3 regions of the Faecalibacterium sp. IP-3-29 genome follow, and region 2 is predicted to be linked to each of the others. Evidence: predicted binding sites of a transcription regulator. Region 2 holds the regulator's gene; each other region holds the start of a gene.
The links. Region 2 encodes Rex, which represses fermentation and respiration genes when NADH is low (regulators of the CRP and FNR family bind a similar motif). Its sites were predicted from a motif close to ATTGTTAANNNNTTAACAAT; they were not measured.
Positions count from the first base shown of each region.

Region 1: the regulator Rex is predicted to act here: its motif matches at 3,201-3,220, upstream of MTP40_RS10210 (phosphoglycerate kinase).
Region 3: the regulator Rex is predicted to act here: its motif matches at 7,490-7,509, upstream of fucO (lactaldehyde reductase).

Region 1 covers NZ_CP094471.1:2,127,439-2,137,008, reverse strand. The annotation lists gene MTP40_RS10225 (glycosyltransferase family 2 protein) at 1-648, shown strand, start outside; gene MTP40_RS10220 (glycosyltransferase family 2 protein) at 662-1,621, shown strand; gene MTP40_RS10215 (flippase) at 1,634-3,082, shown strand; gene MTP40_RS10210 (phosphoglycerate kinase) at 3,350-4,558, shown strand; gene tpiA (triose-phosphate isomerase) at 4,761-5,531, shown strand; gene gpmI (2,3-bisphosphoglycerate-independent phosphoglycerate mutase) at 5,629-7,155, shown strand; gene MTP40_RS10195 (S-ribosylhomocysteine lyase) at 7,242-7,694, opposite strand; gene pyk (pyruvate kinase) at 7,712-9,460, opposite strand.
Region 2 covers NZ_CP094471.1:2,425,309-2,434,878, reverse strand. The annotation lists gene MTP40_RS11635 (glycoside hydrolase family 28 protein) at 1-1,315, opposite strand, end outside; gene MTP40_RS11630 (AraC family transcriptional regulator) at 1,415-2,230, shown strand; gene MTP40_RS11625 (carbohydrate ABC transporter permease) at 2,310-3,167, opposite strand; gene MTP40_RS11620 (carbohydrate ABC transporter permease) at 3,179-4,105, opposite strand; gene MTP40_RS11615 (ABC transporter substrate-binding protein) at 4,270-5,640, opposite strand; gene MTP40_RS11610 (thymidine kinase) at 6,185-6,793, opposite strand; gene MTP40_RS11605 (redox-sensing transcriptional repressor Rex) at 6,881-7,522, opposite strand; gene MTP40_RS11600 (ClpP family protease) at 7,776-8,462, shown strand; gene MTP40_RS11595 (MATE family efflux transporter) at 8,494-9,570, opposite strand, start outside.
Region 3 covers NZ_CP094471.1:976,807-986,376, reverse strand. The annotation lists tRNA gene MTP40_RS04700 (tRNA-Ser) at 33-124, shown strand; gene MTP40_RS04695 (gamma-glutamyl-gamma-aminobutyrate hydrolase family protein) at 183-869, shown strand; gene MTP40_RS04690 (hypothetical protein) at 951-1,823, shown strand; gene MTP40_RS04685 (hypothetical protein) at 1,874-2,749, opposite strand; gene MTP40_RS04680 (hypothetical protein) at 2,923-3,636, opposite strand; gene MTP40_RS04675 (calcium/sodium antiporter) at 3,864-4,829, opposite strand; gene MTP40_RS04670 (putative ABC transporter permease) at 4,905-6,203, opposite strand; gene fucO (lactaldehyde reductase) at 6,274-7,422, opposite strand; gene MTP40_RS04660 (GntR family transcriptional regulator) at 7,716-8,375, opposite strand; gene MTP40_RS04655 (Fur family transcriptional regulator) at 8,669-9,145, shown strand; T-box leader at 9,159-9,421, shown strand; partial or broken gene asnB (asparagine synthase B) at 9,551-9,570, shown strand, end outside.

The DNA of each region.
Region 1 (9,570 bases), 300 kb from region 2:
CTCTGCCGTGACCTGCAGGAACAGGATGCGGACGTGGCTGTGGTGGGCTTCAGGATGTTTGAACGGGAGGAAGAGCTTGCCCCGGCTGAACTCGCCGTACCGGTGCAGTGTATGACAGGCCGGGAGGCCATCCGCAGCACCCTTGTCTCGGATGAGCTGGGGGATTTTGCCTGGAACAAGCTCTATAAGCGAGAGCTGTTCCGGGATATCCGCTATCCGCTGGGGCGGATGATGGAGGATCAGGGCACGACATATCGCATTTTTCAGCAGTGCAGCAAAGTCGCATATCGCCTGGTGCCGCTGTATTATTACTATCAGCGCCCGGACAGCATCCTTCACCGCAGGAACATGAAGTTCTACGAGGATAAGCTGGATATGGGCTATCAGAAATATCGGGCCATCCGGGAAGCATATCCGGGAATGACGGAAAATGATGCCGCTATGCTGAGCGTGGTGGAGCACTGCTATCCGTATCTGATGCAGGATACGGAGCGCCGCGCAAAGATGGAGGCCTTTCTGCAGGAGTGTGACCCGGCGGCGGCAAAGCTGCTCTGCACCAGCAGCCAGCGGAAGTATCAGCTGCTCAGATGCAGCCGGAGGCTGTATGCAAAACTGTTCCTGCTGAAGAATGGCCCGGCGGCAGAATAAGGGAGGATAATTTGTGCTGAACGATACTGTCAGTATCATTGTGCCGATTTATAACAAGGAAAAGTATCTGGAAAAATGTCTGGACAGCATCCTTGGTCAGACCTATCGGGATCTGGAAATCATTCTGGTGGATGATGGGTCAACAGACAACTCTCTTTCCATCTGTCAGCGCTACGCGGAAAAAGATCTGCGAATCAAGATATACCACAAGCCAAACGGTGGTGTTTCCTCTGCGCGAAATCTGGGATTGGAAAAAAGTACAGGAAAGTATATTTCATTTGTTGATCCAGATGATTTTATTCATTCGGAATTTATAGAACGGCTGGAAATGATGTTGGTGCAATCGGACGCGGAAATTGCATACTGTAAAATGCTGGATGTTTGGGAAGGCAGTGACGTAGAACATATTCCCAAAATTACAGATAAAGTTTGCATATTGGATGCAAGACGGTACGATTGGTTTACACCAGCAGCGCATAAAGTCGCCTGCAGCGCAGTATACCGAAAAAGCTGTGTGAAGGATATTCGATTTTCTGATGACCTGTATATTGGAGAAGATACTCTTTTCTTAGCAGAATGCATCAAAAAAGCATCTAAGATTGTTCGTTCGGAAAGTGAATTATACTATTACTACCGCAATGATCAGTCGGTAACGCTGTGCGATTATTTTACTGGAAAATTAACAGAAATGATGGCGTGGGAGCGAATTGTTGTATTGTATGCGAATGAATCACTTGTACAGAAGACTGCAAAAGCGGGATATTCACAGGTTTGTCGTGAGTTAGTGGTTAAATATGGAAAGAGTGCACACTTTATGGAAGAAGGTTATCCGAAAGCAAAAGCAGGGTTTTACAGATGGGCAAAGGAAATGATGCAACAGCAACTTCAGGAAAAGAGATATTTTTACTGGCTTAAAACCATGTATTCGTATTTCTTCTGGGACGCATGGGTAAAGAAAAAACAGGGTGAGTGAAAGTATCTAGTTATGAAGAAATCGCTTACATTAAATGCAATAATGAGTGGAACCAAGACGATTCTACAAATCATCTTTCCACTGATTACATTCCCGTACATATCTAACATTCTACAAGTAAATAATTTGGGCAAAGTGAACTTTGCCAGCTCCGTCTGCGGGTATTTTCTGCTGTTTGCAGGCCTTGGCATCTCCTCCTATGCGGTGCGTGAGGGGTCCCGCTATGTGAACGACCGGGAAAAGCTGTCGGCCTTTGCCTCGGAGATGTTCTCCATCAATATGATCTCCACGGCCCTGACCTATGCGGCATTGGCTGTGACGATGCTTTTCTGGACAAAGCTCCATGCCTATACCGACCTGATGCTGGTGCTGAGTTTACAGATCTTCTTTACGACCATCGGCACCGAATGGGTGTTCACGATCTTTGAGGAGTATACCTATATCACAGTTAGAGGTATTATTTTTCAAATAATATCAATTCTGATGATGTTCGCATTTGTTAAAACGCAGGACGATTACTGTATTTACGCAGGAATTACGGTGTTTGCCGCAGCAGGTGCGAATATATTGAACTTCTTTCGAGCTAGGAAATATTGCACGATTCGACTGACAGCAAAAATAGACTGGAAAAAGCATTTAAAACCAATACTTCTGATTTTTGCATCGAGCTTTGCAATTACGATTTATGTAAATTCAGATGTGACAATTCTCGGAGTTTTAACTTCAGACTATCATGTGGGAATTTACACCGTTGCAATGAAGATATATACGATGGTAAAATCGGTTCTGGCATCTATTCTTTTAGTATCTGTTCCGAGGTTGTCTCGTTATGCGGGAATGCAGGATAGGCTGAATTTTGAAAGGCTTTTTAATAAAGTATTTGGGGCAATGGTATTAACCGTTCTTCCGGCTGTAGTGGGATTGTTTGAACTAAGTCAAGAGGTCGTTCTTTTTATCTCAAGCGAAAGCTATCTGGAAGCAGCTGTGCCACTTCGCGTTTTGAGTATAGCATTGGTAGCAAGTTTATTTGGGTGGCTCTATAATACTTGTGTTTTGGTGCCATGGAAAAGAGAAGGTCAATTTTTGGTAGCAACGCTTGTGAGTGCAATTTTGAACGTGGGGCTGAACATCCTGCTCATCCCGCGGTTCCGGGAGAATGCGGCGGCCTTTACCACCCTGCTGGCAGAGCTGTGCTCCATGATGCTCTGTATCCGCTGCTCCAGGGGTCTGGTCACGGTCTCTGCTGACCGGCGCACCGTTGGCTCGGTGCTCTGCGGCTGTGTGGGCATCGTTCTTGTCTGTACCGGGGTCAAGGCACTGGCTCTGCCCAATCTCATCTGCATTCTGGCGGCAGTGCTGGGCTCAGTGGCTGCATACGTAGCCTTCCTGCTGGGTATGAAAAATCCGCTGGTGCTGGAATACCTGGAAAAAGCGAAGCAGAAGTTCCGGAAAATATCCTGAATGGACAGGATCCGCTGCGGGGGCGAACACTCCCTGCGGCGGGTCTTTTTCAGAAAAAACGGCGTTTTCTGGTGCGTTCCGGCAAAATCACCACATTTCTTTGCTTCTGCAACAAATGTTTGTTAATAAATTATCCATCCTCCGTCCTTGCAATACACACGCTTTTTGTTTATAATAAGGATGTACGGGGAAGTTCGCAGTGCGCGGCCCCCGATGAAGAGCAAAATTCGATTCCGAACGAAAAGAATTTGAGAGGAGTTTGTTACCATGGGTTTAGGTAAGAAAACGATCGACGATCAGAATTACTGCGGCAAGAAGGTCCTTGTCCGCTGCGATTTCAATGTCCCGATGAAGGACGGCGTGATCACCAACGAGAACCGCATCAATGCGGCTCTGCCCACCATCCAGAAGCTGGTCAACGATGGTGCTAAGGTCATCCTGTGCAGCCACCTGGGCAAACCCAAGAACGGCCCCGAGGCAAAGTTCAGCCTGGCACCCGTTGCTGTGGCTCTGAGCGCAAAGCTGGGCAAGACCGTTGTGTTCGCTGATGACGATAACGTTGTGGGCGAGAACGCAAAGGCTGCTGTTGCCGCAATGAACAACGGCGATGTCGTTCTGCTGCAGAACACCCGTTTCCGCAAGGAAGAGACCAAGAACATGCCTGAGTTCAGCCAGGAGCTGGCTTCTCTGGCAGATGCATACGTTGACGATGCATTCGGCAGCTGCCACCGTGCACACTGCTCCACCGCAGGTGTCACCGACTACATCAAGGATACCGCTGTCGGTTACCTGATGGAGAAGGAGATCAAGTACCTGGGCAACGCAGTCAACGATCCCGTTCGTCCCTTCACCGCCATCCTGGGCGGCGCTAAGGTCGCCGATAAGCTGAACGTCATCTCCAATCTGCTGGAGAAGGTCGATACCCTGATCATCGGCGGCGGCATGGCTTACACCTTCGTCAAGGCTCAGGGCTACGAAGTCGGCAAGAGCCTGTGCGACGATACCAAGCTGGATTACTGCAAGGAAATGATGGCCAAGGCCAAGGAGAAGGGCGTGAAGCTGCTGCTGCCTGTGGACGCAGCCTGCATCAAGGACTTCCCCGATCCCATCGATGCTCCCGTGGATGTCACTGTGGTGCCCGTCACCGCCATCCCTGCTGACATGGAGGGCTGCGACATCGGCCCCGAGACCATGAAGCTGTTTGCCGATGCTGTCAAGGCATCCAAGACCGTGGTGTGGAACGGCCCCATGGGCGTGTTCGAGAACCCCACCCTGGCAGCTGGTACTCTGGCTGTTGCCAAGGCTATGGCTGAGAGCGATGCTACCACCGTGATCGGCGGCGGCGACAGCGCAGCAGCTGTGCAGCAGATGGGCCTGGGCGACAAGATGACCCACATCTCTACCGGCGGCGGCGCTTCTCTGGAGTATCTGGAGGGCAAGGAGCTGCCTGGTATCGCTGTGATCCAGAACGCATAAGCATCTGAACCAGCATCACTGAGGTGCGGCGGCATATACGCCGCCGCACTTTTTATTTTGGGTAATAAGATCTCTCAGGCTTGCCGACGTTCGCCAGCTCTCCATCCGGGAGGCAGGAGATGTCGTTTATCCTGCCTCTCCTGCCGGGAGAGGCGGCACCGAAGGCGGCGGGGAGGTATTTTGTGATAAGGAGATCGTTAGAATGGATAAGGCAAAGCGTAAGGCAATCATTGCAGGCAACTGGAAGATGAACAAGACCGCCACTGAGGCAGCCAAGCTGGTGGATGAGCTGATCCCCGCCGTCAAGGATGCTTCCTGTGAGGTCGTTATCTGCACCCCCTACACCGATCTGGTCACCGCTGTGGAAAAGACCAAGGGCACCAACATCCATGTGGGTGCTGAGAATGTCCACTTTGAGAAGTCCGGTGCGTTCACCGGCGAGATCAGCGCCGATATGCTGGTGGATCTGGGCGTGGAGTACGTCATCGTCGGCCACTCCGAGCGCCGCCAGTACTTTGCAGAGACTGACCAGACCGTGAACAAGCGCGCTCTGGCTGCCCTGAATGCGGGCCTGAAGGTCATCATCTGCGTGGGCGAGAGCCTGCAGCAGCGCGAGGAGGGCGTGACCGAGGAGCTGGTGCGGATGCAGACCAAGATCGCCCTGCGCGACGTGACCGCCGAGCAGATGGCAAATGTGGTCATTGCCTACGAGCCCATCTGGGCCATCGGCACCGGCAAGACCGCGACCGCTGACCAGGCCGAGGAGGTCTGCGCTCAGATCCGCAAGGTCATCGGCGAAGTGTACGGCGAGGCTGTGGCCGAGGCTGTCACGGTCCAGTACGGCGGCAGCATGAACGCCAAGAACTGCGAGGAGCTGCTGAGCAAGAAGGATGTGGACGGCGGCCTGATCGGCGGCGCATCTCTGAAGGCTCCTGATTTTGCTGTTATCGTCAATGCCGCTTCCAACGGCTGAGAAGGCCCTCTGACCTGTTTTCCCAGCGCCCGGCTGCGCCGTTTTTCCAGCGCTGTGCCGGGCGCTATTTGTTCTAAATCAAAGGAGATTCAACGTTATGTCCAAGAAACCTGTACTTCTGTGCATCATGGATGGCTTTGGCTGGGTGCCCAACGAGACCTACGGCAATGCCGTGGTCGCCGCAAAGACCCCCCATCTGGATGCCCTGATGGAAAAATATCCCATGACCACCATCGATGCCTCCGGCATGGCTGTCGGCCTGCCCGATGGTCAGATGGGCAACTCTGAGGTGGGCCACACCAACATGGGCGCTGGCCGCATCGTTTACCAGCAGCTGACCCTCATCACCAAGTCCATTCGGGATGGTGAGATGTTCAAGAACCCCGTGCTGGTCAAGAACATGAAGGCTGCCATTGAGGCAGGCAAGGCCATCCACCTGATGGGCCTGGTGGGCACCGGCGGTGTCCACAGCCACGCTGACCACTGGTTCGGCGTGCTGGAAATGGCAAAGCACATGGGCGCAAAGGAAGTCTACCTGCACTGCATCACCGATGGTCGTGATACCGACCCCCACGCCGGCAAGGGCTTCCTGGCTGACCTGCAGGCCAAGCTGGATGAGCTGGGCGTTGGCAAGATCGCCAGCGTTTCCGGCCGTTACTACGCCATGGACCGCGACAACAACTGGGACCGCGAGGAGAAGGCTTACGCCGCATTCGTCTACGGTGAGGGCAACCACGCTGCCAACGCTGCCGAGGCCATTGAGGCATCCTATGCTGCCGATAAGACCGACGAGTTCGTTCTGCCCTGCGTCACCTGTGAGGGCGGCCGCGTGCAGGATGGCGATACCGTCATCTTTATGAACTTCCGTCCCGACCGTGCCCGCCAGATGACCCGCATCTTCTGCGATGACGACTTCAAGGGCTTTGAGCGCCGCGGCGGCCGCAAGCAGGTCAACTATGTCTGCATGGCCGAGTACGATGCCACCATGCCCAACTGCGAGGTCGCCTATCCTCCCGTGGAGCTGAAGAACGTTCTGGGCCAGTACCTGTCCGAGAACGGCAAGACCCAGCTGCGCATTGCCGAGACCGAGAAGTATGCACACGTCACCTTCTTCTTCAATGGCGGTGTGGAGGCTCCCTACGAGGGTGAGGACCGCTGCGTCATCCCCAGCCCGAAGGTTGCCACCTACGACCTGCAGCCTGAGATGAGCGCCCCTGAGGTGGCTGCTGAGTGCGTCAAGCGCATCGAGAGCGGCAAGTATGATGTGGTCATCCTGAACTTTGCCAACTGCGACATGGTCGGCCACACCGGCGTGTTCGATGCCGCTGTCAAGGCCGTTGAGGCTGTGGATGCCGCTGTGGATCAGGTGGTCACCGCTGTGCTGAACGCAGGCGGCTGCGCCTTTATCACGGCTGACCACGGCAACGCCGAGAAGATGATGAACCCGGACGGCACTCCCTTCACCGCCCACACCACCAACGTGGTGCCCTTTGTGGCCGTTGGCTGCGGCGATGTGAAGCTGCGCGAGGGCGGCTGCCTGGCAGATATCGCCCCCACCATGCTGCCCTATATCGGCCTGCCTGTCCCCGCTGAGATGACCGGCAAGAGCATCATCGTGGAGTAAGCACTCCGCAAAAAAGCTTTCCTGAAACGTAAAAAGACCTCCCCGTGCAGGTGCTGCCTGCATGGGGAGGTCTTTTGCTGTATCGCTTAGTAGTGCAGCTGGTCAGCGGTCAGTGCTTCCAGCACCGGCAGCATGGCGGCTGCCTCGGCCTTGGCGGCGGGCAGATCCATATCGCGGTAGTTGCCGCATTCCACCTCGCTGGCACCGGGGATATCCCCCTCAAAGGCGGCCATGAAGCGGAAGGAATCCACGGTCAACTCCAGTGCCTGTGCCGGGGTCAGCCCGCGGGTGAGCAGGTAGAAGCCGGTGCGGCAGCCCATGGGGCCAACGTAGATCACGCCGTCCTTCACCGCGCTGTTGCGGGCGTAGGTGGCAAACAGGTGCTCCAGCGTGTGGGCGGCACCGGTGGTCAGGTAATCGCCCTGATTGGGCTTCTTCATCCGGATGTCCCAGGTCAGCACATCACCATCCTGGCGGCTCAGGTACATGCCCCGGTCCAGTTTGGTGTGATCGACACAAAAGCTTGCAATGCGTTCCATGATGTTCTCCTTCAGGATCAGGCCTGCAGGCGCTGGACACTGCCGTGGGCACAATCCACAGCGATATCCAGGCCGTCGCGGATGTGGCTGCAGGCACCTGCAGCACCCACGATGGTGGGCTTGAGCAGGGAGTTGCCCACAATGGCAGCGTGGCTGTTCAGGCCGGGCTCCTCAACCACCAGAGCGGCGGCATCGCGGACATAGCCCAGCATCTCGTTGGTGGTGGAGGGAACGACCAGCACCATGCCGGGGCGGAACTTTGCCTTGACCTCCTCCAGAGTGCGGCAGACGCAGGCCTTGCCGCTGGCGGAGACCAGATCAGTCTTGCCGCGGCCCACGCCCACACCGGTGGCCAGGCAGTTGCCCACCATGTGGATCTTGATCATGTTGGTGGTGCCGGAAACGCCCACAGGCACGCCTGCGGTCACAACGGCCAGCTCGCCGTTGTGCAGGTAGCCGTTCTTCTCGGCCAGAGCGGTGGACATCTCAATCAGCTCATCGGTGCTGTGGGCGGGGCCCATCAGCAGGGAAGTGATGCCCCAGCTCAGGGAGAGCTGACGCTGCACCTGCTCGTCCATAACGCAGGCAATGATGGGCTGCTTGGGGCGGTACTTGCTCAGCAGGCGGGCGGTGTTGCCGGATTCGGACACGGTGACGATGGCGGCAGCGTTCACGTCCTTGGCGGTCAGGCAGGCAGCATGAGCGGTTGCATCGCTGACGCTGATCTGGATCTCGGCGTGGCGCTGGGGGCGGTAGTGCTCCTCGTTCTCGGTGCGCTCTGCAATGGCGGACATGGTCTTGAGGGCCTCCACGGGGTAGTCACCGGCAGCGGTCTCGCCGGACAGCATGATGGCAGAGGTGCCATCGTAGATGGCATTTGCCACGTCGGAGATCTCGGCACGGGTGGGGCGGGGGTTGACCATCATGCTGTCCAGCATCTGGGTGGCAGTGACGATGGGCTTGCCGAAGGAGAAGGAGCGGTCGATGATGTCCTTCTGGATGCCGGGCAGCTCGGTGAAGTCGATCTCAACGCCCAGGTCACCACGGGCCACCATGACGGCATCGGCTGCGGAGAGGATGCTGTCGATGTTGTTCACACCCTCGCGGTTCTCGATTTTGGCAATGATGCGGATGTTGGAGTCGTACTCATTCAGCAGGTTGCGGATGTCGTACACGTCCTGAGCGGTGCGCACAAAGGAAGCAGCGATGAAGTCAAAGCCGTTCTGCACGCCAAAGATGATGTCCTCGCGGTCCTTCTGGCTCAGGTAGGGCATGGACAGATGCACGCCGGGCACATTGACACCCTTTTTGGTCTTGATCTTGCCGCTGTTCAGCACGGTGCAGATGATGTCGGTGTCGGTGACCTGCTCAATGTGCAGCATGATCAGGCCGTCGTCCAGCATGATGGTGCCGCCGGGCTGCACGTCCTGGGGCAGATCCTTGTAAGTGACGGAGCAGATCTCCTTGGTTCCCTCCACCTCGCGGGTGGTCAGGGTAAAGGTCTGGCCGGCTTCCAGCATCTCCACACCGTTCTTGAACTCCTTCAGGCGGATCTCGGGGCCTTTGGTGTCCAGCAGGGCGGCAACGGGCTTGCCCAGCTCCTCACGCAGCGCTTTCAGCTTTGCCAGACGGCCGCCATGCTCCTCGTAGGAACCGTGGGAGAAGTTGAAACGGGCCACGTTCATGCCGTTTGCGATCAGGTCGCGCAGGACATCGCCCTTATCGGTAGAAGGGCCCAGGGTGCAGATGATCTTCGTTTTTCTCATAAAATACCTCCAACGTTCACGCTATAATGCTCTCTATCTTGACGCAGCAGCCCAAGCTGGCTGCTCTCTGGCGGGCAGTGATTGCTTTGCGCCCGCGGCGGCAGTATACG
Region 2 (9,570 bases):
AGCCCGCGAACTGTGCGTCGGTGGCCACGATATCCTCCATGGTCAGGCTGCCCAGCTTGGGGGTGTACTCATCCACCGGCATAGCATCGCGGCACTGGACATAGGGGCTGTGGCCGTCCGGGTCACAGAAATAGAACATGTTGATGACAAAGGGAGCCTTGACACCGCGCATTTCCACATTGCGGAACACCAGCCCGTCGATGACGGCGGTGTTGCCGCGGCCGCGCCGGGTCTTGACCCGCAGGCCGCGGTCGGTGTGATCCATCAGGCACTGGGTCACCACCATATCCTTCACGCCGCCGCTCATCTCGCTGCCGATGACGATGCCGCCATGGCCTTTGTCCAGCAGGCAGTTCCGGATCACAGTGTGCGCACAGCTCTTTTTCAGCTTCATGCCCAGGAACACCTTGCTGGCTTTCATGGCAATGCAGTCGTCACCCACGTGGATGTTCGCACCGATGATGCGGATGTACTCGCAGCTCTCGGGGTCAATGCCGTCGGTGTTGGGAGCGTTGTAGGGGTTGTTGATGTTGAAGTTCAGTAGATCCAGATGCTTGACGAAGATGGGGTGGATGGTCCAGGAGTAGCTGTTCTGCACCGTGATGCCGTGCAGGCAGATGTTCTCACTGTCCACCGCGGCCACCGCGCGGGGCCGCCATGCGATCCGCTTGACCTTCTGGTTGATCCACCAGTCGCCGTTCTGGGCATCGCAGTCCAGTGTGCCCTCGCCGGTCACCACCACGTCGTGCACCTGCGTGATGTTCAAAAGACCTGCAAAGCTGTCCAGCGGGTTGCCCTCCCAGCCGGTCAGGTAGTATTCATCCACCTCGTTCTCACTGGGGATGACACCGGGCAGGATGGGGTAGTGGGTGCGGTCGTTGTCGCCCAGCAGCACAGCGCCCTTTTCCAGGTAGAGGGTGGTGCAGCTCTTCATAAACAGGCTGGAGGTGCGGTAGCGCCCGGCGGGCACATACACCGTGCCGCCTTTGGGGCAGGTGGAAAGGGCAGCCTGCAGCTTGCCGGTGTTGTCGGTGGTGCCATCGGCCACCAGGCCGTAGCGGGATGCGTCCACAAAGAAGGTCTCAGCCTCAGTGGTGAAATCGAGGGTCAGGGTCTCGCCCTCAGCCTGCACGGCAACCGTGTAGGGGGTGCCGGGCAGCAGGCTGAACAGGGAGAACACATTGGTCTCGCAGGCAGTGTAAACGGTCTCGCCGTTCAGCTGAACGGTGAAGGGATGCGCCGGACGATAGCACAGGCCGTTTTCCAGCTCGAACACGGCGCTGCGGGTCATGGAACGGATCAGGGAAAGCTTCATAAACAGGATGCCTCCTTGGATGTTGAAAGATTTATGGGTTGCCCACAGGTGGCGGGCATGGTACACTGAGAAAAAGAAACTGTTGAATGGGGTGTGCGGATGAAAGCGGAACGGGAAAAATGGAGCGGCCGGGTAACGGCAAAGGCGCTGCGGTTCCAGACCGGCCAGTATGAGTTGGCTGAGGAGGAGGAGATCTGCCGGATCATTCTGGTGTCCGGCGGCAGCTTTACGCTGGTGCGGGGCGGCGAGAGCCTGCTGGTAAACCCGGGCTGTGTGCTGCTGCTGGGCCCCGGCGGGGGCCTGCTGCAGCAGGCGGGCCACATTGCCCCTGAGCTCCTCGGCTGCCGGTTTCCGGCGGGCGTTCTCCCGGTGCTCAAGAACCTGATGCAGCGGGATTTCATGCCGCTGTTCGAGCCGGGAGCACAAACGGCCCTGTACGGTCCGGTGCAGTGGTCAGGCCGCCTGCGCACCCTGTTGGGCATGATGCAGAGCGCCGAGAGCGAGCCGGAAAGCCCCGGCATGATCTATCTTACCCTCATCCTGCACTATGTGGAGCAGGAGTGCCGCAGTGAAAAGCAGGACATCCGCCCCCGCAACGAGACGGTGGAACAGATCTGCGCTTACCTTGCAGCCAACTACCAGCAGAAATTTTCCCTGACAGATGTGGCTGCGCGGTTCTACCTGTCGCCCTATTATCTGAGCCGGCTGTTCCGGCGGGTTACGGGCCAGTCCATTGTGGATTACATCAATGGCCGCCGCATCGAGGCTGCCCAGCGTCTGCTGGAGAGCACCGACCTGAACATCAGCGCGGTGGCCGAGCAGACCGGCTTTGCCTCCGCCGCCCATTTCCGCCGCGTGTTCCGCGAGACGATGGGAACGGGGCCGCTGCAATACCGCAAGAGCCACCGCGGATAAGAACAACGCCCCCTGTGCTGCGCACAGGGGGCGTTGCTTATTCATCGAAAGTCAATGGTTCTGTCCGCAGAGGGGGTGCTTAGCCCTTGACAGCACCGGCGGAGATACCTTCGACGAACTGATCCTGTGCACAGAAGAAAACGATCAGCTGCGGCAGGATGGAGATCAGGGACAGGGCCAGGATACGGTTCCAGGCAAAGCCGGTATCACCGTCCATGGACAGCTTGACGAACAGGGACATGGGGTACTTTGCAGGGGTCTGCACGTAAAGCAGGGGGCCCATGAAGTCGTTGCAGCTCCACATGAACTGGAACAGTGCGCAGGACACCAGAGCAGGCATCAGCATGGGGACAATGACCTTGTACAGGGTCTGGAAGGAGTTGCAGCCATCAATGGCGGCAGCCTCGTCCAGATCGCGCGGGACATTGCGCATGAACTGCACCAGCTGGTAAACAAAGTAGGTCTCAGTTGCAAATGCAGTGTGGACCCAGATGGCCAGATAGAACGGGCTGTTGACCCAGCCGAACTTGGTGTACAGCAGGAACTGAGGAACGTTCAGAACGACCTGAGGCAGGAACAGGGTGGCCAGCATGATGCTGAACAGGATCTTCCGGCCCGGGAAGTCGAAACGGCCAAAGCCGTAAGCTGCAATGCAGGAGGAGACCACCGTGCAGATGACCTTGGGCAGAACATAAGAATAAGTGTTCAGCATGGCCTGCAGGATGTTGATGGAACCGCCGAAGTTGTTCAGCGCGTTCTTGTAGCCCTCCAGGGTGGGGTTCTTGATCCACAGGCCGATGCCTGCAAAGATCTCGCTGTTGTCCTTAAAGGTAGCGCTGACCATCCACAGCAGGGGATAGATCATGATCAGGCCCACCAGGATCAGGACAAGATACTTAAAAAACGTCGCAATGGCGTTGGATGCTTTCATTCCCATACTGTCACACCTTACCTTTCATCCGAGTAGTAGACCCACTTCTTCTGGCTGGTGAAGGCGATGATCGTGAGGATGCAGACGATCACGAACATGATCCAGGCCAGAGCGGAAGCCATGCCCATCTGGTTGGACTTGAAGGCGTAGTTGTAAACCAGAATGGAGATCAGGGTGGTGGAGTTGCGCGGGCCGCCGTTGGTGATGATGAAGGGGCCGTTGAACTCCTGGAAAGCCTGGCAGATCTGAGTGACCAGGTTGTAGAAGATGATGGGGGTGATCATGGGAACAGTGATGGAGAAGAACTGCTTCCACTTACCGGCACCATCGATGGTGGCAGCCTCGTACAGGTCTGCAGGCACGCCCTTCAGGGCGGCCAGGAACAGCACCATGGCGGAGCCGAACTGCCAGATGCGCAGGAAGCAGATGATCCACAGCGCATAGTTGGGGTCGCTCAGCCAGGAGGGGCCCTGTGCGTGGCCGAAGGTGATGGCGCGGATGATGGTGTTGACCAGACCATCATCACGGAAAACGGCCTTCCACAGCACGGCGATGGCAACGGAGCCGCCCAGAATGGACGGGATGTAGTAAACGGTACGGAACAGGTTCACGCAGGCAATCTTGAAGTTCAGGATGTATGCGATGAACAGAGCAAAGATCAGCTTCAGGGGCACGGTGATGAAGGCGTATTTGAAGGTGGTGACCAGAGCCTTGGTGACCTTGGCATCAGAGAAGGCGGTGACGTAGTTCATCACGCCGTACTGGTGGATGCCGTTGAAGAAGTTCATGTCGGTGAAGCTGTAATACAGCGACTGACCGAAGGGGATGGCCTTGAACACGACAAAGCCGATGATCCAGGGGATCAGGTAGATCAGACCCTGCCACTTATCCAGGAACTTCTGTGCGGGGGTACGCCCGAGAGAGGGCGCTTTGCTTTCTTTCATCCGGGGATCCTCCTTTGGTGAAAATCAGTGCAACAAACCTTATGTCACACTTTGGCAACAGATTTGTCAGAAAATTGTAACCTGTGCCTGAGAAAAAAGGGGCATCGGGCCTACGGGTGGACGATGCCCCTGATATGTAATTTGACTCAGGTCAGCAAAGAAGATCAGACAGTGTAGCCAACAGCAGACATGCCGTCCAGCAGAACGTCAACGACATCTGCGCCGCTCTTATTGTCGTAGTCGACGGTATCGAACACTTCCTGATAGGTGCCGGTGCCGGTAGCCTTCAGATCGGAAGACTCGAACAGGGGATCCAGCTGGCAGGAAACGAAGCTCATGACCTTGCTGTTTGCCTCAGCGACCAGTTCGTTGATCTTACCGGCAGCCTGAGCGGTAGCCAGACCAGCCTTGGAAGCGGGGATGCCGCACTCGGAGCCCATGATGGCAGCGCCGTCGCCGTTCCACAGGTACTCGATCAGGGTAGCAGCCTCAGCGGGGTTCTTGCAGGTCTTGGTGATGGCCATGCCCATGGAGACCTTGGAGAAGCCGCCGTTGTAATCGCCGAACTTGATCTCCTCACCAACGGTGAAGCCGGGCTTGTTCTCCTCGTCCAGAGCGTCCTGGTACTTGGAAGCAGCGGAATCCCACTCGAAGATGCCGGCGATCTTGCCGGTGATCCACTCGTTGGACTGGTGGGTAGCACCGTCGCCGTTTGCACCGTAGTAGGTGGGCAGCGGCATGATGACGTGGCCGTCGACCAGGCTCTTGATGAAGTCGATGCCCTCGGCGATCTCATCAGCGGTGTAGTTCAGGGTAGAGGTGGTGGGATCTGCCCAGTCCTTGCCGTACTTGGACTCGAGGTAGAACACCATCAGGATCATACGGTCGTATGCGCCCAGGTGCAGGGGATAGTAATCATCGCCCAGCTTCTCCTGGAAAGCCTTGCCGGCTGCAAACAGATCGTCCTCGGTGGAGGGAACTTCGGTGATGCCGGCCTTGTTAAAGGTGGTCATGTTCCAGTAGAAGATACGGCCGGTCATGGAGATGGGCACGCACTGCTGTGCATTTGCAACGTTGCAGGCACCCAGCTTTGCGTCGTCCCACTGGGACATATCCAGGTAATCGGTGACGCTGTTCAGATCCAGGAAGGTCTGGCCGTTGCCGGAGTAGTTGTACAGCCAGTTCCAGTTGATCTGGCAGACATCCTCAGCCACGCCGCCTGCAAACTTGGTGGACATGGTGTCCTCCCAGCCGGACCATGCAGCGAAGGTGGGGTTGACGGTGATGGTGGTGTGCTCAGCAGAGAAAGCCTTCAGGGCCTCCTGGTAAGCGTTGTGGCGGGACTCGCCGCCCCACCAGCTCATGGTCAGGGTAACGGGATCGCTGCTCAGGCCAGCCACGGAAGCAGCCTCGGCTGCAGAAGAAGCGGTGCTGGAAGCAGCGCCGCCATTGCCGCCGCAGGCAGCCAGCAGACCAGCTGCACCGACAGCACCGGTGACCTTCAGGAAATCACGACGGGAAATTGCCTTGCTCATTGTTGTTCTCCTCCTAATAAATCAAAAAACATCGAGCGGGCCTTACTGCACAAGGCTCGTTGTATACAAATATGATAACAAAAGGAATGGGAAAAAGAAAGATGTAAATTGAAGTGATACGGACAAAAAACGAACAAATATTGCTCTTGTGATTTGCGACGATTTGACGGCATTGCCGAAATGAATAAACTTGGGGCGAAAAACTATGCAATCTGCATAGTTGGATAGATTGCATAGAAACGGGCCGAGAAAGTGTGGCGGAACCTCTAAAATTGCAATGTTTTTGTAACTTATTGCGAAATTGACGGTATATTGTTGTATACAACATGTGAAAAAAGTGACGATATCGCTGTTTTGTGAACTGATATATCAATTGCGCAAAAAACGTTCGCCGTTGGATACAACTGATATATCACTTTGGAAGGCGGCAGGCAAAAAAGAGCGCCGCCCGGCTGGGCAGCGCTCTGAAAATTGTAAAAAACTCCTGGGAGCTCCGGGCTCTCATGCAGGAAGGGTGGCTCCTGTGACTGCCGGAGATCGACACTTACTGTGCGTTCCGTTTGGCGTAAAACGCCCGCCGTGCCTTGAAATAGCACTGGGGGCACATGCTGACGTACTGCACATCGTTTTCCAGATCGATGGCGACCTGCTCGCCCTCAAAGACGAACTCCCCATTGACCCTGCGGCAGTTGCAGGTGGCCTTGCGCCCGCAGGTACAGATGGTCTTCATCTCCTCAATGGTGTGGGCCAGCTCCAGCAGACGGGTGGAGCCTGGGAAGCCCTTGAGGGAGAAGTCTGACCGCAGACCGTAGCAGATGACCGGGATGTTCAGGTCTACCGTGACCATGAACAGCTGCTCGGCCTGTGCCGGGGTAAAGAACTGGCTCTCGTCGCAGAGGACGCAGGCCAGCGGCTGCTCCCCGGCTGAGGCGGCGCGTACGGCTTCGAACACATCCACCTCGGGCGGGATGAGCAGGTCAGCCCTGCGGCGCACGCCCAGGCGGCTGACCAGCTCGCCGCCGCCCTTGGTGTCCACCTGGGGCTTCAGGATCAGCACCCGCATTCCCTGCTCTTCGTAGTTGTGGGCCACCTGCATCAGCGCGGTGCTTTTGCCGCTGTTCATGGCACCGTATCGGAAGTATAGCTTCGCCATAGTTGCTCTCCTCATAAAAAGGCAACCCTCTCTGCTCGTTCGGGGGGAGAGGGCTGCCTGTTTTCTGTGATATGCTATAAGAATAGATCAGTCCTGATTGCGCAGGCGGTAACCCAAGCTCATCAGGCTGTCGCCCAGGTGGACGTTCTCCACCACCACTTCGGGGTAGGGCACCGACAGGTCGTAGTGGGAGAAGTTCCAGAAGCCTTTGATGCCCAGTTCGACCAGCCGGCCGCTGAGCTCCTCCGCACCGCTGCGGGGCACACAGAACACAGCCACCTCAGGCTTATGCTCTGCGCAGAAGGCCTCCAGCTCGTCAACGTGTAAGATCTGGATGCCGTTGATCTCTTTGCCCACCTCGCTGGGGGAATTGTCAAAGGCTGCGATCAGCTTGTAGCCGTTGGTGTCGGTGGTGATGAAGCGGCTGACTGCCTTGCCCAACCGGCCGCAGCCGATGAGGATGGTGGGCAGCAGGTCACCGTTGCCGAACAGCAGATGCTCCAGGATGGAAAGCAGGTTCTCCACCGAGTAGCCGATGCCCTGGCGGCCGTTCACGTCGCCGATGCAGTTGAAATCCTGCCGCACCTGAGAGGCTGTGGTGCCCATCTGGGCGGCCAGCTCGCGGGAGGAGATGCTGGTGATGCCGTCGTTCTTCAGCGTCCGCAGGTAGCGGTAGTACTTGGGCAGGCGCTTGATCACCGGAAGGGAAGCTTTGCCGGGATTGTTCATGGAAATGGTTCTCCTTTCATCCAAAGGGAATGCCGGTCTCTTTGCGCCTTGCAAGGTGCACCGGCGATTAAGACAGTTTCTGAACAATAATGATATATACTTGTCAATCTTATTCTTAGTATAAAGTATACTGCAATGAGACAGAATGTCAAATCCTCTGGGCCAATTTTTTTCAAAGTAAAGAAATCTTAACCGCCGCATATTGCTTCGATCCCCGGGAACACTGAAAAAAACACCCTGAGGAGGAGCCAACATGCCGGAAGATGAAAAGGAAACCACCGAACAGCAGCGGCTGGAAAAGGAACAGCTGGAGGATCTGGGCACGGTGTGGCGCACCCGCGGCCCCCATGCCATCCACTGCCTGACCGTGATCGGCCAGATCGAGGGCCATGTGGAGGCCCCGCAGGGTCAGAAGACCACCAAGTATGAGCATGTGATCCCGCAGCTGGTGGCAGTGCAGGAGGACCCTGCTGTGGAGGGCCTGCTGGTGCTCATCAATACCGTGGGCGGGGACGTGGAGGCCGGGCTGGCGCTGGCAGAACTCATTGCCAGCATCTCAAAGCCCAGTGCCACGGTCGTGCTGGGCGGGGGCCACTCCATCGGCATCCCGCTGGCAGTCAGCGCCCGGCGCAGCTTTATCGTGCCCACGGCGACCATGACGGTGCACCCGGTCCGCCACTCCGGCATGATTTTGGGCGTGCCCCAGACCATGCGGTGGTTCGAGCAGATGCAGGAGCGCATCACCGGCTTTGTGGCAGGCCACAGCGGCATTACGGCAGCGCGCTACTCGGAGCTGATGCTCCGCACCGGTGAGCTGGTAATGGACGTGGGCACCATGCTGGACGGCAAAAAGGCCGTGAAGGAGAAGCTCATCGACCAGCTGGGCGGAATCTCTGATGCACTGGAATGGCTGTACCGGGAGATCGAGCGGACTGAGTGAGAGAAAAGACCTGCCCGGGGCGGTGTCGGGCTTACAGTTCGCCCTTCCGCAGATACTTCACCATCATGGGGACTTCATAGACCAGCATGAGGATCCAGCCCACAACATAGCTGTACGGCAGGGCCTCGATATCCATTTTCATCAGCAGCACAAAGACGGCAGCGGCCGCCACACGGCCTGCCATGTTGAGCGTGCTGCTGTTCAGGGTGATCTTAAGGTCGCCCAGGCCGCGGAAGCCGCCCTGGATGCCGTTGGTCAGCGAGGGCATCAGATAGAACAGGGAGACCAGCTTCAAAAAGCGCACTCCCAGATGCACCACGGCGGCATCGGTGACGAAGAGCCGGATGATGGGCTCGGCAAAGAAGAAGCAGACAGCGGTGATAAAAATGGCGTAGAGGAACTCCAACTTCAGGCCGCAGAAGAAGCTGGCGCGGACACGCTCTTTTTTACTTGCACCGCGGTTCTGGGCCATCAGGGTGGTGGTGGCATGGCCGATGTTCTGCTGGGGCACATAGGCAAAGTCATCGATGCGGCCTGCGGCGGCAAAGGCTGCCATGGCGCTGACACCCATGGTGTTCACGATGGCCTGAATGGCGATCTTGCCCAGCTGAACGGTGGCCTGCTGCATGGCGCTGGTCCAGCCGTAGCTGATGGTCTTTTTCAGCAGCGAGGAGTCAAAAATGAACCAGCGCCTGCCCAGCTGCAACACAGGGACCTTCCAGCGGATATAGATCAGGCAGAACACGCAGCAGAGCGCTTCGCTCAGCACGGTGGAAAGGGCACAGCCCTCGGAGCCCCAGTCCAGCACCTCAACAAAGAACAGGTCACCGCCGATGTTCAGCACCGAACTGATCATCAGAAAGTACAGCGCGCTTTTGCTGTCGCCCAGCGCGCGCATGGTGGCGGCGAGGAAATTATAGAAGAAGGTGAACAGCAGCCCGCCGAACACGATGCGCAGGTAGTTCACAGCGATGGGAAGGATCTCTTCCGGCACCTGCAGCAGACGGAGCAGCGGATTTGCCAAAATCACACAGGTCAGCGAGAACACCAGGGAAAAGACGGAGCCTGCAATGGCGGTGGTGGAGACCTGACGCTCCACCAGCTCGGT
Region 3 (9,570 bases), 1.4 Mb from region 2:
CCACGGCCCGAAACGCTGAAAACTGAAGATGTGGAAAGATGGCTGAGTTGGTCTAAGGCGCACGACTGGAAATCGTGTAACGTGTCAAAAGCGTTCTGGGGTTCGAATCCCCATCTTTCCGCCAGAAACCCCGGAACGAATGTTCCGGGGTTTTTCTGTTGACGTAAAAAGGAGTTTCTACAATGTCTGCTGCTATTACGATTGCAATGCCGCGCATGGTGCCGAACCAGCTGCTGGCAGAGGCCCACGCAAAATATCCCGAAAGCCTTGCCCGGGCCGGGGCAGAGATGCGCTGGATCGAGCTGGACGACCCCGAAAAGGCCGTGCAGGATGCACTGGCCTGTGACGGCCTGCTGCTGCCGGGCGGCGGCGACATCGACCCAAAATTCTACGGGCAGGAGCGCATCCCCGCCTGCGGCGAGCCCAACGTTCTGCGGGATACCGCCGAACCGCTGCTGCTGCGCGCCTTCCTTGCCGCCGACAAGCCGGTGCTGGCCATCTGCCGAGGCATCCAGCTGATGAATGTTGCGCTGGGCGGCGATCTGTATCAGGACATCAAACCCTTTGAGCACGTCCCCCACAACGACCATTGGGGCAAGATCCACACCGTCACCGTGCGGCGGGATACCCTGCTCTCTCGCATTCTGGGGCATGATACCGTTCTGGTCAACAGCCAGCACCATCAGGCGGTGGACAAGGTCGCCCCCGGCCTTGTGCTGTCGGCCCTGAGCGAGGACGGCATCGTAGAGGGCATTGAGAAACCGGACGCGAAGTTCTGCCTGGGCGTGCAGTGGCACCCTGAATGGCTCAGCGCTGCCGACCCCGCCATGCAGGGGATCTTTGATGCCTTTGTGGCGGCCTGCAAATAAATTATAAAAAAATCAGAGCCATCTTGAACGATTTTTAAGCTCTGGATCGTATTCCTTATAAAGAGAACAGGAGGTTCTGCCATGAAATCTTCCAAAAAGCGTTCCCGCGCCGTGGTCACGGTGGTGGCCTGCATTCTGGCGGTGTGTCTGGTGGCTGTGCTGGTCCTTTTCAGTCTGGTCAACAGCAAAGTCCGTGCCTTACAAAAGGGGGCGGCCTTTGAGCTCAGCTATAACATCACCGCACAGGACAGTGCCAGTACCCCGGCCCTGTACAATATTCTGAAACAGGTGGGTGCAACTTCCGGCGATGTGGCCGGGCTGTATTCGCCGGGGCAGCTGCAATTGTACCTGTACCCCTCCGGCGGGCTTACCCGCGCGGAGACCGGCGGCACCGACTTTTTCACCGACCTCTATATCGATGCCAACGATACCTACTTCGATGCCGGGCGGCTCTACCGCACCCTGCGGGATTCCATCGTGGACAGCGCGCCGCTGGTGGGTGCGTTCCTGCCGGAGTGGTCTCTGCCCAACTACATCACGCAGTCCCAGCTGGCAAAGGTCCTTGGCGTACCCAACACGCAGGTGGCCATGCAGGAGATGTCCGGCTATACCATGACCCTCAGCCGCCAGTGCATCGTCCACCCCGATTATGCCAAGAAGGACTACACCTACTATCAGTTCCCGTCTGAGGGGGAGGACGCTGCTGTCCTTGTGGTGGGCCTGCCGCTGAAGTCCCTGCTCTTCGATGACACCATCCCCGTGGATGTGCATGTGGAGATTCCCGCCCACGGTGTCAACGCAGCCCTGAGCGGCACGCTGGAAGCCGGTGTCAACAGCCTTTCGGCTCCCGTCAGTGTCATTTCCGACAGCGACATCGATTCCATTGTCCAGCTCCGGGAGCGTCTGGAGCAGTTTGCCGATCTCATCAACACAGCGTTAAAGCGTGTGCAGTAACATAAAAAGCAGAGCCGTGCAGCGTTTGAACTGCACGGCTCTTATCTATTTCAGCGCTTATGCTCAATGTGTTCCTGGATCCATTTGCCGCCATCACCGCTGCCCACCGCACTGTTATAGACAATGCCGGTCAGCTCACTGGTCAGGTCGGACTTCATCTTTTTGTACTCCTGCTCTGCCTGATCCGCAACGCTCTGGTCACGGCCATTGTCCCGCAGGTACTGGCGCAGCTCTTTCAGGATGGCGTTGAACTCCTTGTCACACTCGCCCTGAACACTGGTCAGCTTGGCGGTTTTGGACACCACGATGGAGACCTTCATCCCCAGATTGCGCTCCTCCACCGGGTGGGAGATATACTCATTGTAGGCCTCGTAGATCACGCCGTAGAGCTTGGATTCCGTCTGCCTCTTCAGGTTCTGCAGCTGGCGGATGTAGCTGTCGATCTTGGCATCCACCTCATTCTCCGAAGCAGCGGAGCTGCTGGAGGCATGGCTGCTGCCGGGGGCCTGACTGCTGGCCGCATGGCTGCCGGAAGCCGCAGAGGACGCAGGCACCGAGTGTGCGGCACTGGAACCGGACACTGCGGAGCTCACGCTGTCCGCCTTGCCTGCGCTGGCGGCAGAGGAGGCTTCACTGGACGAAGCTGTCTCCGAAGAGGAAATGCCAAGTTCCTCTTCCAGCTGTTCCAAAAAGGACGAAACCGGGGATTCTTCCGTCACCTCACTGCTGACGGCGCTCTCGCTGGAGGCTGCGGCGCTGGAGGGCCCCTCAGCTTCCCCGCCGGGCAGAGCGGAGGACGGCACAGAGCTGACCTGCGCCTCGGACACAGGGGTGCTTTTCCGCATCCCTGTCAGGATCAAAGCAGCTGCCACGGCCACCACAAAAACGATGGCCGCAGCCAGCTGATAAAGCTTCTTTTTCTGCATCTGGTACAAAATTCTCCCACTTCAGATTTCGTTCCCGGACTTTTGCCGCGCAGGAACAGGTCTATCATATCATCCCCGGGGGAGAATTTCAATGGATAAATCGTGAAAAATGTCGCCTAACTGCCTTTTTATGACCGGATTTCGTCCCATTTCACAGCCTGCCGGAGACGCGGTCAGTCTTTTTTCACGGCCACAAGAACGCGGATCTTTCCACCCGCCGCGCTGCCGTGGGCATCGTACCAGCCGATGAGGCTGTAATCCTCGGCGTTGATCTGGGAAAGGGTGGTGGCGTAATACTTGCCCTTGTACCACAGATACACCTGCATGTCATCGGCAGTCTCATAACGGGTGGAGCCGCTCCGCACGGAGGCGGCCCCCAGCTGATCCACCGTGACCGGGAGCAGCTGGGCCATGGTGCCCACACTGCCGGAAGCAGTCTTGCGCACCGAGATGCCGCCCGCCAGCACGGGATACTTCACGCTGGTCTTATAGGTAGTTTGCTCACCGTTGACATAGCAGACATAGTTTGCGCCGCTGCTCAGGTAATCCAGCACCGAGCTGACCACGCCCGTGGTACTGTTGGCACCGATCTTGAGCAGATAGCTTGCCAGGCTGGCGGTGCTGCTGGTCACGCTCTCCCACAGGGTGCTGCCAATGCTGCCATCGACCAAACCATACAGCAGGGTGCTGGTGGAGGGCATCACGCTTTCCACCGCACCGGCCACAAGGTCAGAGGTGCTGGAACTGGTGGTGTTGGAGGTGGACGAGCCAGAGCCGGTGTTCGTGGTGGAGCTGGCTGCGGTGCTGATGAGGTTGGTCACATCATCCAGCACACCGTCCCGGATATCCGGATCGTCCTCCGCGATCAGAATGGTCTGCTCTGCCATGGTCTTCTCCCCTTTTTGTCGTTCTCGGTTCTAGTATAACAGCAGTTTCCTGCATTTTCCATGAAATTTTTCTAAGGATTTCTTAAGAAAGCGCCTCTTCCGGTCAGACCCTGCTGTGGGGACAAAAAAAGGCATCCCCGCAAACGAGGATGCCTTTCTCAAAACGATTTTCTGCCCCAAAGCGCCCGCTCCGGCGTGGAGCCGGGCCGGGTCTCCGGCGCAGAGGCTTACATTGCAAACTGGACGGCGCAGAAGGCTGCATAGATGCAGAGCAGCAGCACGCCCTGCCAGCGGGAGAGCCTGCCCTTAAGCAGAGCGGGCACAGTCAGGAGGAGCATGACCACGAACATCACGGGCAGATCCATGACCAGAGAGGAATTGATGCCCATGATGGTGGAGTTCTGCGGGATGCTGAAAGGCGACACCGTGATGGACATGCCGCTGACCAGCACCAGATTGAACACGTTGGCACCAATGACATTGCCCAGCGAGAGGGAACCGTGGCCCTTTGCCAGCGAGGTGATCGCCGTGACCAGCTCAGGCAGAGAGGTGCCCAGCGCCACAAAGGTCAGGGCGATGACGGATTCCGGCACGCCCAGCGCCTGCGCAATCAGGGTGCCGTTGTCCACCAGCAGGTTTGCGCCCACAGCGATCAGGGCTGCGCCGAGGATGAGCAGGCCGATCTCCTTGGCAAAGGACATTTCCTTTTCCGGCTCGTCCTCATCATCTTCCGGGGCGGGGGCGTTTTTCATAGCCAGCACATTGCAGACCATGTACGCCACGAACATTGCCAGCAGCACAATGCCGATGGGGCGGCTGAAGTAGCCGGTGGTGTAGGCCACGCCCGCATACAGGGCCGCTGCCACAAAGAAGAACAGCACCGGCACCCGCAGGCTCTTGGGGTCCACCTTGCCCGGGCGGACCGCAATGGTGATGGCCGCGATCAGGGCCGCGTTGCAGATGACCGAGCCAATGGCGTTGCCATAGGCGATCTCGCCGTGGCCGGTCATGGCCGAGGTGGTGGAGACCATGACCTCAGGCAGAGTGGTGCCGATGGACACCACCGTGGCACCGATGAGCAGCTCCGGCACCTTGAAGCGGCGGGCGATGCCGGTTGCACCGTCCACGAACCAGTCGCCGCCCTTGATGAGGCAGAGCAGGCCCACGATAAACAATAATACAGGGATCAGCATATAAAATCTCTCCTTTTTAATCCAAAAAGTATTATACCTGTTTTCCCTGCAAAACGCAAGCAAAATCGTGCATTTTTACCCAGCCTTCTCCACCTTTTTGGCGTTGGGGTAGATGCGCTCCATCCGGGCATTGTCAAAATGCTCATCCAGCAGCACATCCACCGCATTGGCCGGAGCCGCGCCGCTGGTGCGGGCATCGTAGCGGGCCAGCGCCAACGCACTGGTCACAAGGTTCACGGCCATGAACACGGCCAGCAGAGCGGTCATCCAGGGGCGGATCCTGCGCTTGACCGCCTTCATCCCCTTTGCCACCAGCGGGTAGCCATAGCGGATCCAGGTCACGGCCGCAATGCCCCAGAAGAAGCAGTACAGCAGGTTGATGCGCCCGCCCAGATTGAACTTGAAGCCGCTGTAATCCCAGAACACGGTGCCGAACAGCAGCTCTGTCACAGCGCTGCACACATACTCATACGCACCGCCCAGGATCACACCGAACCAGAAGATACGGCTCTCGCTCTTCTGTTCGCCGCCCCGCAGCAGGATGGCGGCCAGCACCAGCGCCAGCCCCCACACCACGCTGAACGGGCCCCAGACCAGGCTGGAACGGCTCATCCAGACCCCGGCGGTGATGCGGCAGAAGATGGTCTCCACCACATCTCCGAGGAAAGCCCCGATGACAAAGAGCCAGAGCAGGTCGGCAAGGGAGAGCTGCTTTTCGGCATTGGTGGTGGGCTCCGGACGGGCCGCAGCAGGGTACGCCCGCTGGATCCGCTTTTCCACGCTGGCGGTAATTTTCTGCCGCAGCCTCTCCGAGCCCCTGCCCAGCTCCCGATTCAGCTGCTCGAGCCGTGGGTGGCGGTTCGCATACCGGCTGACCGCCACCATGGCAGAGATCTGGTCAAGGACGGCCAGCGCCATGCCAACCCATACCACAGCGTGGAACAGCAGCGGCGGCAGGTGGGCGCAGAGCCGGAACAGCAGGTCGTTGCCCCAGCGGACTGCCGCCATGCCCAGCAGACCCCACAGCAGGGAGTATTGCAGGCAGACATAGCCGTCCAGATTGAACTTTTTATCGGAGTAGTCCCACCAGCGGCGGTGGTGGATCCGTTCCAGCAGTTTGGCGGTCAGCCACTCCACCACCGTGGCATAGATCATGCTGCCGAAGAACAGTGCCGCCAGGCTGGCGCGCTGGTCGTTCAGGCCGATGGTGATGAGCACCCCTGCCGTGCCGTACACAAAGCAGAAGGGGCCGGAGGCTACGCCGCGGTTGGTGAACCGGCGGCCCTTTGCAGTTGCAACAACGGTCTCGCCTACCCAGCCTAAAAAAGAATATACCAGATAAATTACACAAAGAGTATAGAAATTCAGGTTCATAGTGCTCCTTTCCCGGAACAAAAAGGGGCCGGGAAGCGGCGTTCCCGACCCTCTTTGTTCAGTTTACGAATTACAGCTGGCTCTTATACAGTGCCTCGATCTCCTCCACGCTGGTATCGCGGGGGTTGCCGGGGCAGCAGGCATCTGCAAAAGCAGACTTAGCCAGGAAGTGGATGTCCTCCTCCTTCAGGATGCCCTGCAGGTTTGCGGGGATGCCCACATCTGCGCTCAGCTGCTTGACAGCGGCGATGGTGGCATCGGCGGCCTCGGCATCGTTCATCTCGTCGATGCCCTTCACGCCCATGGCCTTGCCGACCGCGCGGTAGCGCTCCCCGGCAACGGTCTTGTTGTACTCCAGACCCACCGGCAGCAGGATAGCGCAGGCCACGCCGTGGGGGGTATCATACAGAGCGGACAGACCGTGTGCCATGGAGTGGACGATGCCCAGACCCACATTGGAGAAGCCCATACCGGCAATGTACTGGCCCAGAGCCATGCCCTCGCGGCCCTCCGGGGTGTTCTGCACGGCACCGCGCAGGTTCTCGCTGATGAGCTTGATGGCTTCCAGATGGAACATATCGGAGATGGTGCAGTGGCCCTTGGTGATATAGCCCTCGATGGCGTGGGTCAGAGCATCCATACCGGTAGCGGCGGTCAGGCCCTTGGGCATGGAGGACATCATATCGGGATCGACCACAGCGATCTCGGGGATATCGTTGGTGTCCACGCAGACGAACTTGCGCTTCTTCTCCACATCGGTGATGACGTAGTTGATGGTGACCTCGGCCGCAGTACCGGCGGTGGTGGGCACGGCAATGGTGAACACAGCGTGCTTCTTGGTGGGAGCCACGCCTTCCAGAGAGCGCACATCCGCGAACTCGGGGTTGTTGATGATGATGCCGATGGCCTTTGCGGTATCCATGGAGGAGCCGCCGCCGATGGTCACGATGCAGTCTGCCTCAGCAGCCTTGAAGGCTGCCACGCCGTCCTGCACGTTGGCGATGGTGGGGTTGGGCTTGATCTCGCTGTAAACAGCGTAGGCGAAGTTTGCAGCATCCAGCAGGTCGGTGACTTTCTTGGTCACGCCAAACTTGATCAGGTCGGGGTCAGAGCAGACAAAAGCCTTCTTGTAGCCGCGGGCAGTCAGCTCGGGAACGATGTTCTCAATGGCACCGTGGCCATGGTAGGAAATGGTATTCAGAACAATGCGGTCAGCCATAATTATTTTCCTCCAAAATCATTCTGCCCGCCTGCCAGCGGGCTCTCTCTGTTGTTAAGGATACCACATTGTTAAACAATATTCAATGTACTTTTCTTTTGATTTCTATGAACTTTTTACACTTTCCAGCAAAAGAAAACGCTGTCCCACTCCCTCAGTCTCGCATTCGCTCGACAGCTCCCTCCAGGAGGGAGCCTTAACGCGGCGGCCAACGCAAAAGCCTTCCTCTGAGAGGAAGGTGGCATCGCATCAGCGATGCCGGAAGGAGTGATACAGCGTTTTTATCGTTTCATTTACCACAGCCGGATGACCTTGATGACTCCCTCGGCCTTATCGCGGGCCAGCTCAAGGTGATGCTGCAGCGCATCGGCGGCGGTGTTCCAGTTGTCGCTCAGGGCGGCATTCAGAATTTCCAGATGCTCCTCACAGGTCTGATCCTGATTGATCATGCTCACCTTGCCGGTCATAATGCGGAAACGGGTGTTCAGGCCGGTGATGCGGTCATAGCCAGAGCGCAGATATTTGTTGGGCAGGCTGCTCATCAGCAGCTCATGGAAATCATCGTCGGATTTGCAGAAGTCACCGATCCGCTCGGGGTGGTGCATCAGCTCAGTGTATGCCTCCAGCTGCTCCCGGGGGATCAGGTTGCCGTAGGTGCGCAGGGCGTAAGGCTCCACCAGCAGGCGCATCTCGAACATGCTGTGCACGTCCTCTTCGGTAATGCCGGAGACCATCAGCCCCTTTTTGGGCAGGATGGTGATCAGCCCCTCCTGCTCCAGGCGGCCCAGCGCGTCACGCATGGGGGTGCGGCTGATGTTGCCCATCTCGGCACAGAGCTTCTGCTCGTTCAGAAATTCGTTGGGGCGGTACTCGCAGTTCAGAATCTTCGTTTTCAGGTACTGGTAAGCCTGCAGCTTCAGGCTGGTCTTTGACTGGGAATCCATCTCTTTCATTGTTCTATCTCCTAGTTCGCAAGCAGGACCATTCAGGCAGCAATCAGTCGCCCGCCGGACAGCTTGTATCCCTTAAATAATCCAAGTAATCATTAATATTATTATCACATATCTGGACAATGTTTACAAGGCTTTTTTGAAAACTTTGGGAGCTTTTCCGTTTTGAACAGATGTCATGCATTATTTTGCTATAAATTGAACAGTTTTTTTGTGCTTGTCGCCAGTGTTTCGTTCTTGTTTTGCATCGAAGGATAAATTGTGGTACACTTGACCCAGAAAGGAAGGCTGATACCATGGCAGGTCGCGGGGGGTACAACACCAAAACCCGGCAATTGATCCTGGATTATCTCATCAACAACCGCCAGCACGCGGTCAGTGCATCCAACATTCTGGAACATCTGGAGGCGGAGGGGGCCAGCCCCAATCCCACCACGGTGTACCGGTATCTGGACAAGCTGGCAGGCGAGCAGCGCATTATGAAATATGTGGCCGATAAGGGCGAAAAGGCCGTGTTCCAGTATGTGGACGAGGGCCGCCACTGCCGCGAGCACCTGCACCTGAAGTGCGTGCAGTGCGGGCGCATTTATCACCTGGACTGCCACTTTATGGATGAGGTGCGTGCCCATCTGATGGCGGAGCACGGCTTCACCCTGCAGTGCGAGGGCAGCGTTTTGTACGGATTGTGCCGCAGCTGCGCACAAAAGCCTCCTCAACCGGGGCAGACCTCACAAAAATGCGAACACTGTGTTGACACGGACAAAGAGCCGTGATACAATGCAGGCAGGAAAAGCGTTGATCGGGAAAAGTAAGTGCTCAAGGTTCTTTTGCAGCGAGTGCGGGCCGGTGGAAGCCGCACAGAGAATGAGCCCCGAACGAACCCCCGTGAGCTTCCCCCTGAACCTGCTTCGGGCAGTTAGTAGGGGCCGACGGCAGCCGCTCGTTATCGCGGCAGTGCTTTCAACGGGGAGAGTACACAAAAGTGACTGGTGTGTTCGCGCACCGGTAATTTAGGTGGCACCACGGATACGGCAGCATTCGTCCTAGCAATGGGATGAAGGCTGCCGTATTTTTTTATTTGCAAAAACCTCTCAGTCACCGGGAAACCTGCCTCTCCTATCAGGAGAGGTGGCAATGCGAAGCATTGACGGAGAGGTTTAGAGAGAGGGGTAAGAAATATGTGTTGTGTTATGGGTTA